DNA from 2 places in the Lentibacillus sp. Marseille-P4043 genome. Region 2 is predicted to be linked to the other one. Evidence: riboswitches for the same ligand, from Rfam matches in the RefSeq annotation. Region 2 holds a riboswitch; the other holds the start of a gene.
The links. Region 2 has a riboswitch for thiamine pyrophosphate ahead of C8270_RS02430 (lipoate--protein ligase family protein). Riboswitches for the same ligand answer to the same signal wherever they lie in the genome.
Positions count from the first base shown of each region.

Region 1: linked by a shared signal. The riboswitch ahead of thiT (energy-coupled thiamine transporter ThiT) and the one ahead of C8270_RS02430 (lipoate--protein ligase family protein) in region 2 are both predicted to bind thiamine pyrophosphate.

Region 1 is NZ_LT984884.1:3,251,602-3,255,605, forward strand. It holds gene C8270_RS16160 (hypothetical protein) at 1-1,339, opposite strand, end outside; gene C8270_RS20305 (hypothetical protein) at 1,483-1,629, opposite strand; gene thiT (energy-coupled thiamine transporter ThiT) at 1,780-2,355, opposite strand; TPP riboswitch at 2,474-2,579, opposite strand; gene C8270_RS16170 (M3 family oligoendopeptidase) at 2,645-4,004, opposite strand, start outside.
Region 2 is NZ_LT984884.1:448,352-452,355, forward strand. It holds gene C8270_RS02420 (YusW family protein) at 1-107, shown strand, start outside; gene C8270_RS02425 (ABC transporter ATP-binding protein) at 149-925, opposite strand; TPP riboswitch at 1,115-1,219, shown strand; gene C8270_RS02430 (lipoate--protein ligase family protein) at 1,312-2,145, shown strand; gene lipA (lipoyl synthase) at 2,146-3,108, shown strand; tRNA gene C8270_RS02440 (tRNA-Thr) at 3,249-3,324, shown strand; tRNA gene C8270_RS02445 (tRNA-Ser) at 3,335-3,425, shown strand; gene C8270_RS02450 (hypothetical protein) at 3,452-3,661, opposite strand; gene helD (RNA polymerase recycling motor HelD) at 3,707-4,004, opposite strand, start outside.

The DNA of each region.
Region 1 (4,004 bases), 2.8 Mb from region 2:
CGGAAACACCGCAAAAACCAGCAATTGCAATTAAAGAGGACCAAGCTACAATTGTTCCTCCACCAGTCCAGATGGAACCCATTTGCCCGATTGCTGCAAGCGTGCTAGAATCAATCGCACTACTATCCAATGATGCTGCAAGTGCACCTGTCAAAGGTAATCCGGAAAAACCGGAGCCATCTAATCCGGTAATAATACCAATAATTAATACACTAAGCGCAGCAAGCAGGGCACTTTGTGGTAGAAATTCCTGTGTTGATTGAACAAGATCAAACAAAAATGCTGGCGGATTTTCGTCTATCCCTAAAATACTACCGGAAAAGTCAGAACTTCCTAAAAAGAAGAAACCTGCAATTGGGATAACTGGCCCCATTGCTTTAAAGGCGAAAACAAATCCATCCGTGATATGGTTGCTAATATAATCAAGTGCATGTTGTTTGCCAAATGCTACGGTTGATAAAAGCAGGAGAATTACAGCAACTCCTCCGACAAATGCTGCCCCATCTCCACCCTCAAAACCCGTCATTCTTCCTGACATCAATTTTGCGGACATCATATATACGACTACAGCCAGCAAAGCAATTGGAACAATGATCGAAAATAGTTTACTCCAAATTGTGAGATGAGCGGATTTTGCTTCGTTTTTTGATTCTGATACAGTTTCCAATGCTTCTAAATCTTGTTGTATTAATTCACTATCTTTAGAACGAATTGATTTTCGATACAACAAATAAGCGGCAGCAATTGCGATTCCACCAGTAATAAGTGAAAGCAATAATGCCTGGTCAGCAACAACCCCAACTTCAATCCCCGCAGACTTGGCTGATAAGCTGGGAGCGACCTGCACAATGTAGTCAGAAGAAAGTGCCATCCCTTGCCCAGCAATTGCTACCGCTACCGCCGCTGTAATAGCTGGTAATCCTGCACGCACTGCCGCAGGAACAAGAAGCGCACAAATTAATGGAACAGCTGGTGTTGGCCAGAAAAATAAGGAAATAACATACGTTACAGCGATAAGGACAAAAAATGAAACATGTCCATTAACCATCATCTTCTGAATCGGTTGTATCATCCTCCGATCTGCTCCAAGATCACGTAACGAATGCAATAGCGCCAACATAAATGTGATGATTAGAAAAATACTAAAGAGCTCTTTTGCAGCAACCAAGTTCGCATTAAAAATGGAAGTGAAACCGTCAATAAGACTACCATTGTACACCCAAGCAATGACAAACGTTCCAAGTAATGTAGGAAGTACAACGCCACGTTTAAAAATCATTGTCAAAATAATAATCAGTGTAAATAATCCATATAACCAATGCGATATCGTAAGTTCCACATGAACCTTCCTTTCTCCTTACGTGTGCTATAGCCTATGCAAATCGGTAATAGGGAGTGAGAAAAAAGGAAGGTTCATAAAAAACAATTTGCTTTTGACACTGGTATAAAATAGTGAATTAAATTAAAAACGAACAAACGAGCTTACGCCTGTTTGTCCGTTTCAGAATCCACCTTTTCAGCACAGCGATTACATAATAAATTACCATCTATTTGTTCACCATCAAAAAAGCCATTTTCACAATAAACAGCTTTTCCGCATGATTGACATTCACCAATTAATTCCCGCAAGATTATCACCCCTATTTTCAGTATACTCAAAAAATATGCACTTCGCAAAAATAGAGGTATGCATAAATTATTCATTTTTTCCGAAAACAAAAGCCGTACCAACTAAAGACAGTGGTACGACCTAACATATCGTGAGCGGAAAGCTAATGTTTATGCAGTTGCACTTAATAGTGTTCTTGGCTGTTTATGAAACAAGAAAAACACAGCGATTGTACAGATAATGAACGACGGAACAATGTATGAGATATTATATAGCAATGAATAAATCCAGACATTCATGCCGTCAACTGCTGATTCAAAAAATACGACTCCCGCAGCAAAATGGGCAATAAAACGCAACATGGAACCAAGAAGGACACCAGTTAAAATATATGTTATAGATGTCGCTGTATTACCTTCCTTAACTGCACGCTGAATTGGCTTCGCAAAAATACCAGCAAAACCGATTACGGTAAAAGCAACCGCATAATCAAGCAGACCTTGCCAAAAGTACAATATATACCCTGTTCCTAATGCTACCTGTAAAACACCCCATAGAAATCCAGATAATAATCCACCTTTTAGCCCCCAACGAAAGGCGACAATGAATACCGGTATCATCGCCAATGAAATCGATCCGCCTTGAGCCCAGATTTTAAAAGATAAAAATGGAGCAAGATCTAACGCTAATGCTAACGCTGTAAAAATCGCAACCTCAATTAAAAACAATGTACGTTTTTCCTTCAATCAAATGACCTCCCCTTCTAGTAGACTTAGGAATCTACCAGCGAAAATTTTGAACACAAAAAAAGCAATGTCAAAGGGGAAGCTTCCTGATGGGGAATCCGCTCACATTGCTTTTATACCATCAAAAAAGCTACCATCCCTACGCTAGTATTAACTAACAGGTTCAAAGGGTAAGAACAGCACAGTGTTCACTCTCAGCCAAATGGGCTCCCCCTGTAGACTTTTATTTTTATGCTTTTTTCGTTACCTGTATTATAACGTATTCACCAACTAGTAGCAACGCTGAAATCTAAAGTGCCAGAAACTCCTCAACATCCTTCACACATAAATTGATGGCGTTTTCCCAGAAATCTGGTTTTGTTAAATCAACTCCCAAATGTTTTTCCGCTAAGTCTTCAACGGTCATTTTTCCGGTGTCGCGAAGCAGTGCAATATAATCCTCTTCAAAACTACTACCTTTTTCAAGTGCATGTGCATAGATTCCGAGACTAAACAAATAGCCGAACGTATATGGAAAATTATAAAATGGTGTTCCCGTGATGTGAAAATGCAGTTTAGACGCCCAGAAATTCGGATCGTACGTATCTAACGCATCGCAATACGCCTCTTTTTGTGCCTCCACCATTAATTCATTCAGTCTTGGTACTGGAACCATTCCTTGTTTTCTTTCTTCATAAAATCGCTGTTCAAAAAGGAATCGGGCATGAATATTCATGAAAAAGGCAACACTTCGTTGAATTTTATCTTCCAGCACGGATTGCTTTTCTACTTTGCTTTTCGCGTTCTTCACCGATGCATCAGCAATAATCATTTCCGCAAACGTTGATGCCGTTTCTGCTACATTCATTGCATACCCCTGATTCAACCCATTCACATCATTCATGACATGTTGATGGTAAGCATGGCCTAATTCATGGGCAAGGGTAGCAATATTAGATGATGTCCCGGAATAAGTCATAAAAATACGTGTCTGTTCACTATCCGGAAAACTTGTGCAGAATCCTCCTGGACGTTTTCCGGCACGATCTTCCGCTTCGATCCAACGATTATCAAAAGCCATACGGGCAAAATCAGCCATTTTTGGACTAAAGTTTTGGAAATTCTCGACGATAAAATTGGCCCCTTCCGTATAGCTAGAAGTTTCCACTTTTTCGGTTAGGGGTGCCCCGATGTCATACATACTTAGTTTTTCTAATCCTAACAATTCTGCTTTCCTTTGCAAATAAGCAACAAATGTCTGTTTATGGTTCGTAATTGCACCCCACATGGCATCTAATGTTTCCTTTTTCATCCGATTAATCGCTAATGGTTCTTTTAAAACGTCCTGCCAATCACGATGTTTATAGGTTTGCAAACGAAATCCTGCCAAATGATTTAATGTTTGACCAAATAAGTTGGCATTTTCCGACCATGCGTCCCCCAGTTTATCGAATACATGCTGACGTACAGTTCGATCTGGATTACCCAATTTATTTGCTGCTTGTCCTACAGAATATGCTGTAACTTCTCCATCCTCTTCAATCGCTACATTCATATTTCCAACAACTGTTTCATACATTTGTCCCCAGCCATGATACCCATCTACCGCGAGATCATTAATTAGCACTTCTTGATCTGCTGATAACAGGTCTTTCGCCTTCTCCCTGTTT
Region 2 (4,004 bases):
TAGAACAAGTTTTAAAAGCATTTGACTTACCAGATGATTATACAAAATTTGAAGTGGAGATTACTTTTAAGGATAAGACAAAGCTTGAATACGAGGACAGAAAATAATACAAGGCCTTCTATTTATGATTAGAGGCCTTTTTCCGTAACTAAAGCGTCATCCATGCTCGATCATTACTCCAGTCAATTTGAACAGGTAAATCAAAAAAGCACGATAAATATTCTTTCGTTAACATCTCCTCTCGTTTTCCCCTACCATAAACCGTTCCCAGCTTTAGCAAGAGTGTATGTGTAAAAATAGGCATGATTTCTTCTATGTGATGGGTTACAAACAGGATCGTTGGTGCATTTTTCTGTATAGCTAATTGGTTAATAGTATTCATTAATTCCTCACGGGAAATAAAATCAAGGCCGTTTGTTGGTTCATCTAATATAAGTAAATCCGGTGATCCCATCAAACCTCGTGTGATAAGGATCTTTTGCTTCTCCCCCTGAGAACAAGTTTGATAGGCTCTTCCCCATAAATGACTGCAGTGAAGTAGTTCCAAAAGTTGATAGGCCTTTGCAAAATCAGCTTCTGTTGGATTTTCATACAACCCGATCGACGCAAATTTTCCACTGACGACAATATTCTCGACGCGCTCTGTCCCCTTCATTCTTTCTTGAAGGGATGAGCTGACCCAGCCAATTGATTTTCGCAACTCCCGGATATCCGTTTGGCCAAATGGCTTCTCTAGTATGTTGACCCTGCCCTTCGTTGGCCAAATATAGCCGTTTATCATGTTCAATAAAGTTGTTTTGCCTGACCCATTTAGTCCAAGAATTGCCCAATGTTCTCCATTTACAACCTTCCAATCGATATCTGATAAGATCGTTTTTCCTTGCCTTTTCCACGAAACTTGCTGCATATCTACTATTTTATTCAATCCTATTCCTCCCCGCTCTAACAAATGAATCTATTAATCCCATTTATTACGAATTTTATTATATATTACAGATGGTTAATTACAAAAACAACCTATTTGAGCAGGAAAATTCCCGAAACAGATAAAATTTCCAATTCGCTTTACAATTTACATCTATCCCTTTACTATAGAAATTGTTAAATAAAATAAAAAAATCACTAGGGGAGCTTTCATGAGCTGAGAAGAACATCTTCGTTCTGACCCTTCGCACCCGATCTAGGTAATACCAGCGTGGGGAAGTGTAGTCGCATGTATCATACATACAAACGGGCTGCACTCCACTGGGTGCAGCCCGTTATTTTTCAGGTTACTAACAGTACCAACATCAACATAAGGAGGCGATTCATGTGCGTGATGAATGGGGATTTATCGACACTGGGATATGTGATGCAGCAGTTAATATGGCACTCGATGAGATGCTATTGCAATGGCATAGTGAGGGGAAAATACCACCAATTTTACGTTTCTATCAGTGGTCTACGCCAAGCCTTTCCTTAGGTTATTTTCAGGATGTTGATAAGGCAATTGAACTGGAGGCATTAGACCGCTATCAAATACCCCTTGTTCGCCGTCTAACAGGTGGAAGCGCTGTTTTACACGATGATGAACTGACCTACAGCATTATCATTGCAGAAGATAAACCTTATATCCCTGCATCGGTCGGAGAAGCTTATTACATACTTTCAAAAGGCATTTTTGCAGGGTATACCAAGTTAGGTATCACGGCAAATTATGCGGAAACAAACAAAACAGACAAGAGCCGCTCCGCCGTGTGCTTTGAAAAACCCGCCTTGTATGAGCTAATGGCAGGCGGGAAGAAAATATCGGGAAACGCCCAGACACGTCAAAAAGGGATACTGCTGCAACATGGATCAATACCACGGTCCATTGATAAAACAATGCTTTTTGATTTGTTCTGCTTTCCAAGTGAGGAAATCCGGGAAAGGAAACGAAAGGCATTTGGTCAAAAAGCAACAACAATCAATCAAGAAACAAAACAACATGTATCTATGGACACCATGAAAAACGCGTTTAAAACAGGGTTCGAAACAGGGGTAGACATTGGGCTATTCCCATTTGAACTAACCACTGAACAATGGAATGAAGTGTACCAGCTTGCTGAAGCAAAATATAGCAATAACGATTGGAACTTCAAACATAATCTAAGGAGCGTGTACTAAATGGCTAAACAAGAAGAATACATACGAAAACCAGACTGGCTAAAAACCAAAATCAACACGAATCAATCATACAGAGGGCTTAAGAAATTAATGCGGGATAAGAAATTAAATACGGTTTGTGAGGAAGCCCGCTGTCCAAATATCCACGAATGCTGGAGTGAACGAAAAACGGCAACATTTATGATTTTAGGGGATACCTGTACTCGTGGTTGCCGTTTTTGTGCAGTAAAAACTGGACTACCAAACGAATTGGATTGGGGAGAGCCCGCTCGTGTTGCTGAATCTGTAGCTATCATGGGCTTGAAACACGTCGTTGTTACAGCCGTAGCACGGGATGATCTAAATGACGGTGGTGCGGCCGTATTTGCGGAAACCGTTCGGGCAATCCGTCGGGCAAACCCTGGTTGCACGATTGAAATCTTACCATCTGACATGAAAGGTGATTATGAAAGCCTGCATACTTTAATGGACAGTGAGCCAGATATTTTTAACCATAACATCGAAACAGTGCGCCGGTTAACCAAACGTGTTCGCGCAAGAGCAATGTACGATCGTTCGCTACAATTGCTCCAGCGGGTAAAAGAAATTGCCCCAAAAACACCAACAAAATCCAGTATTATGGTTGGATTAGGCGAAGAAAAAGAAGAAATTATTCAAGCAATGGATGATTTATTAGCGCATGATGTGGACATTATGACAATCGGACAATATTTACAGCCTACGAAAAAGCACTTGAATGTAGAACGCTATTATCATCCGGATGAATTTGCCGAGCTAAAGGAAATTGCTCTGGAAAAAGGATTCCGCCACTGTGAATCAGGTCCACTTGTACGTTCTTCGTATCATGCAGATGAGCAAGTAACACAAGCATCAGCACAAAGAAGAATTAACTATATGAAGGGCGTTGAAGAACAAGAAGCTAAAGCAGTAGATTTCAAATCTTGGTTTTTTAATCAGAACTAGAATGGAACTGGAAGCCCCTACAATGGGAAAGAATAACCGTGCGGCCGCAAAAATTATGGCTGCACGGTTGCATATTAGTTGAAGAAAATGCGAAAATGTATTATCATTTTCTTTGTGATTTTAAATGATTATTATTTAATGCTGGTGTAGCACAGTTGGTAGTGCACTTCACTCGTAATGAAGGGGTCGGGGGTTCAAATCCTCTCACCAGCACCACTTTTCCCTTGGAGAAATACCCAAGTCCGGCTGAAGGGGACGCACTCGAAATGCGTTAGGGCGCATTACGCGTCGCGTGGGTTCGAATCCCACTTTCTCCTTTTTACTACATAATCAGCCTCGCTCATTACTTATAAAATCCAATCGAATGAAGAAAAAACACTCCAACAATCGAAAAGATAAATCCAGTTAGCAATATCAGAATTGGTGTTTTAAAGTTTTTCTTATCCTCAAACCAAGCAATAATTGCAACTCCAAGAATTAATAACATACTCAAGAACACTGCTGCAAAAGGATTCGTCGGTGTTATCCAATCATACCAATGTACAAAATTCATACCAATCGCCCCTTTTTAGTTTGTCATTAATGTAAAAAAATCAAACTAAACAACATTGTATTTGTCTTGCGGAGCCTCCATGATAAATAGGGATTTTTCTCCAACTGCTAGCATCATAGTTAATTCATGCATCGCCCGTGTACAGGCCGTATAAAAAAGTGTTCGATCTGATTCCAAAGCATATTTCTGATCGGATGCATCTGGAATGATGACAGCATCAAATTCAATGCCTTTTGCCAAATAAACCGGAAGAACCAATATCCCCTTTTCAAAAGTACGCGATGCTTCATTTAGCTGTTTCACAGGCAACTCAGGTTTTAACATTGCAAAAGTGGCTTCACTT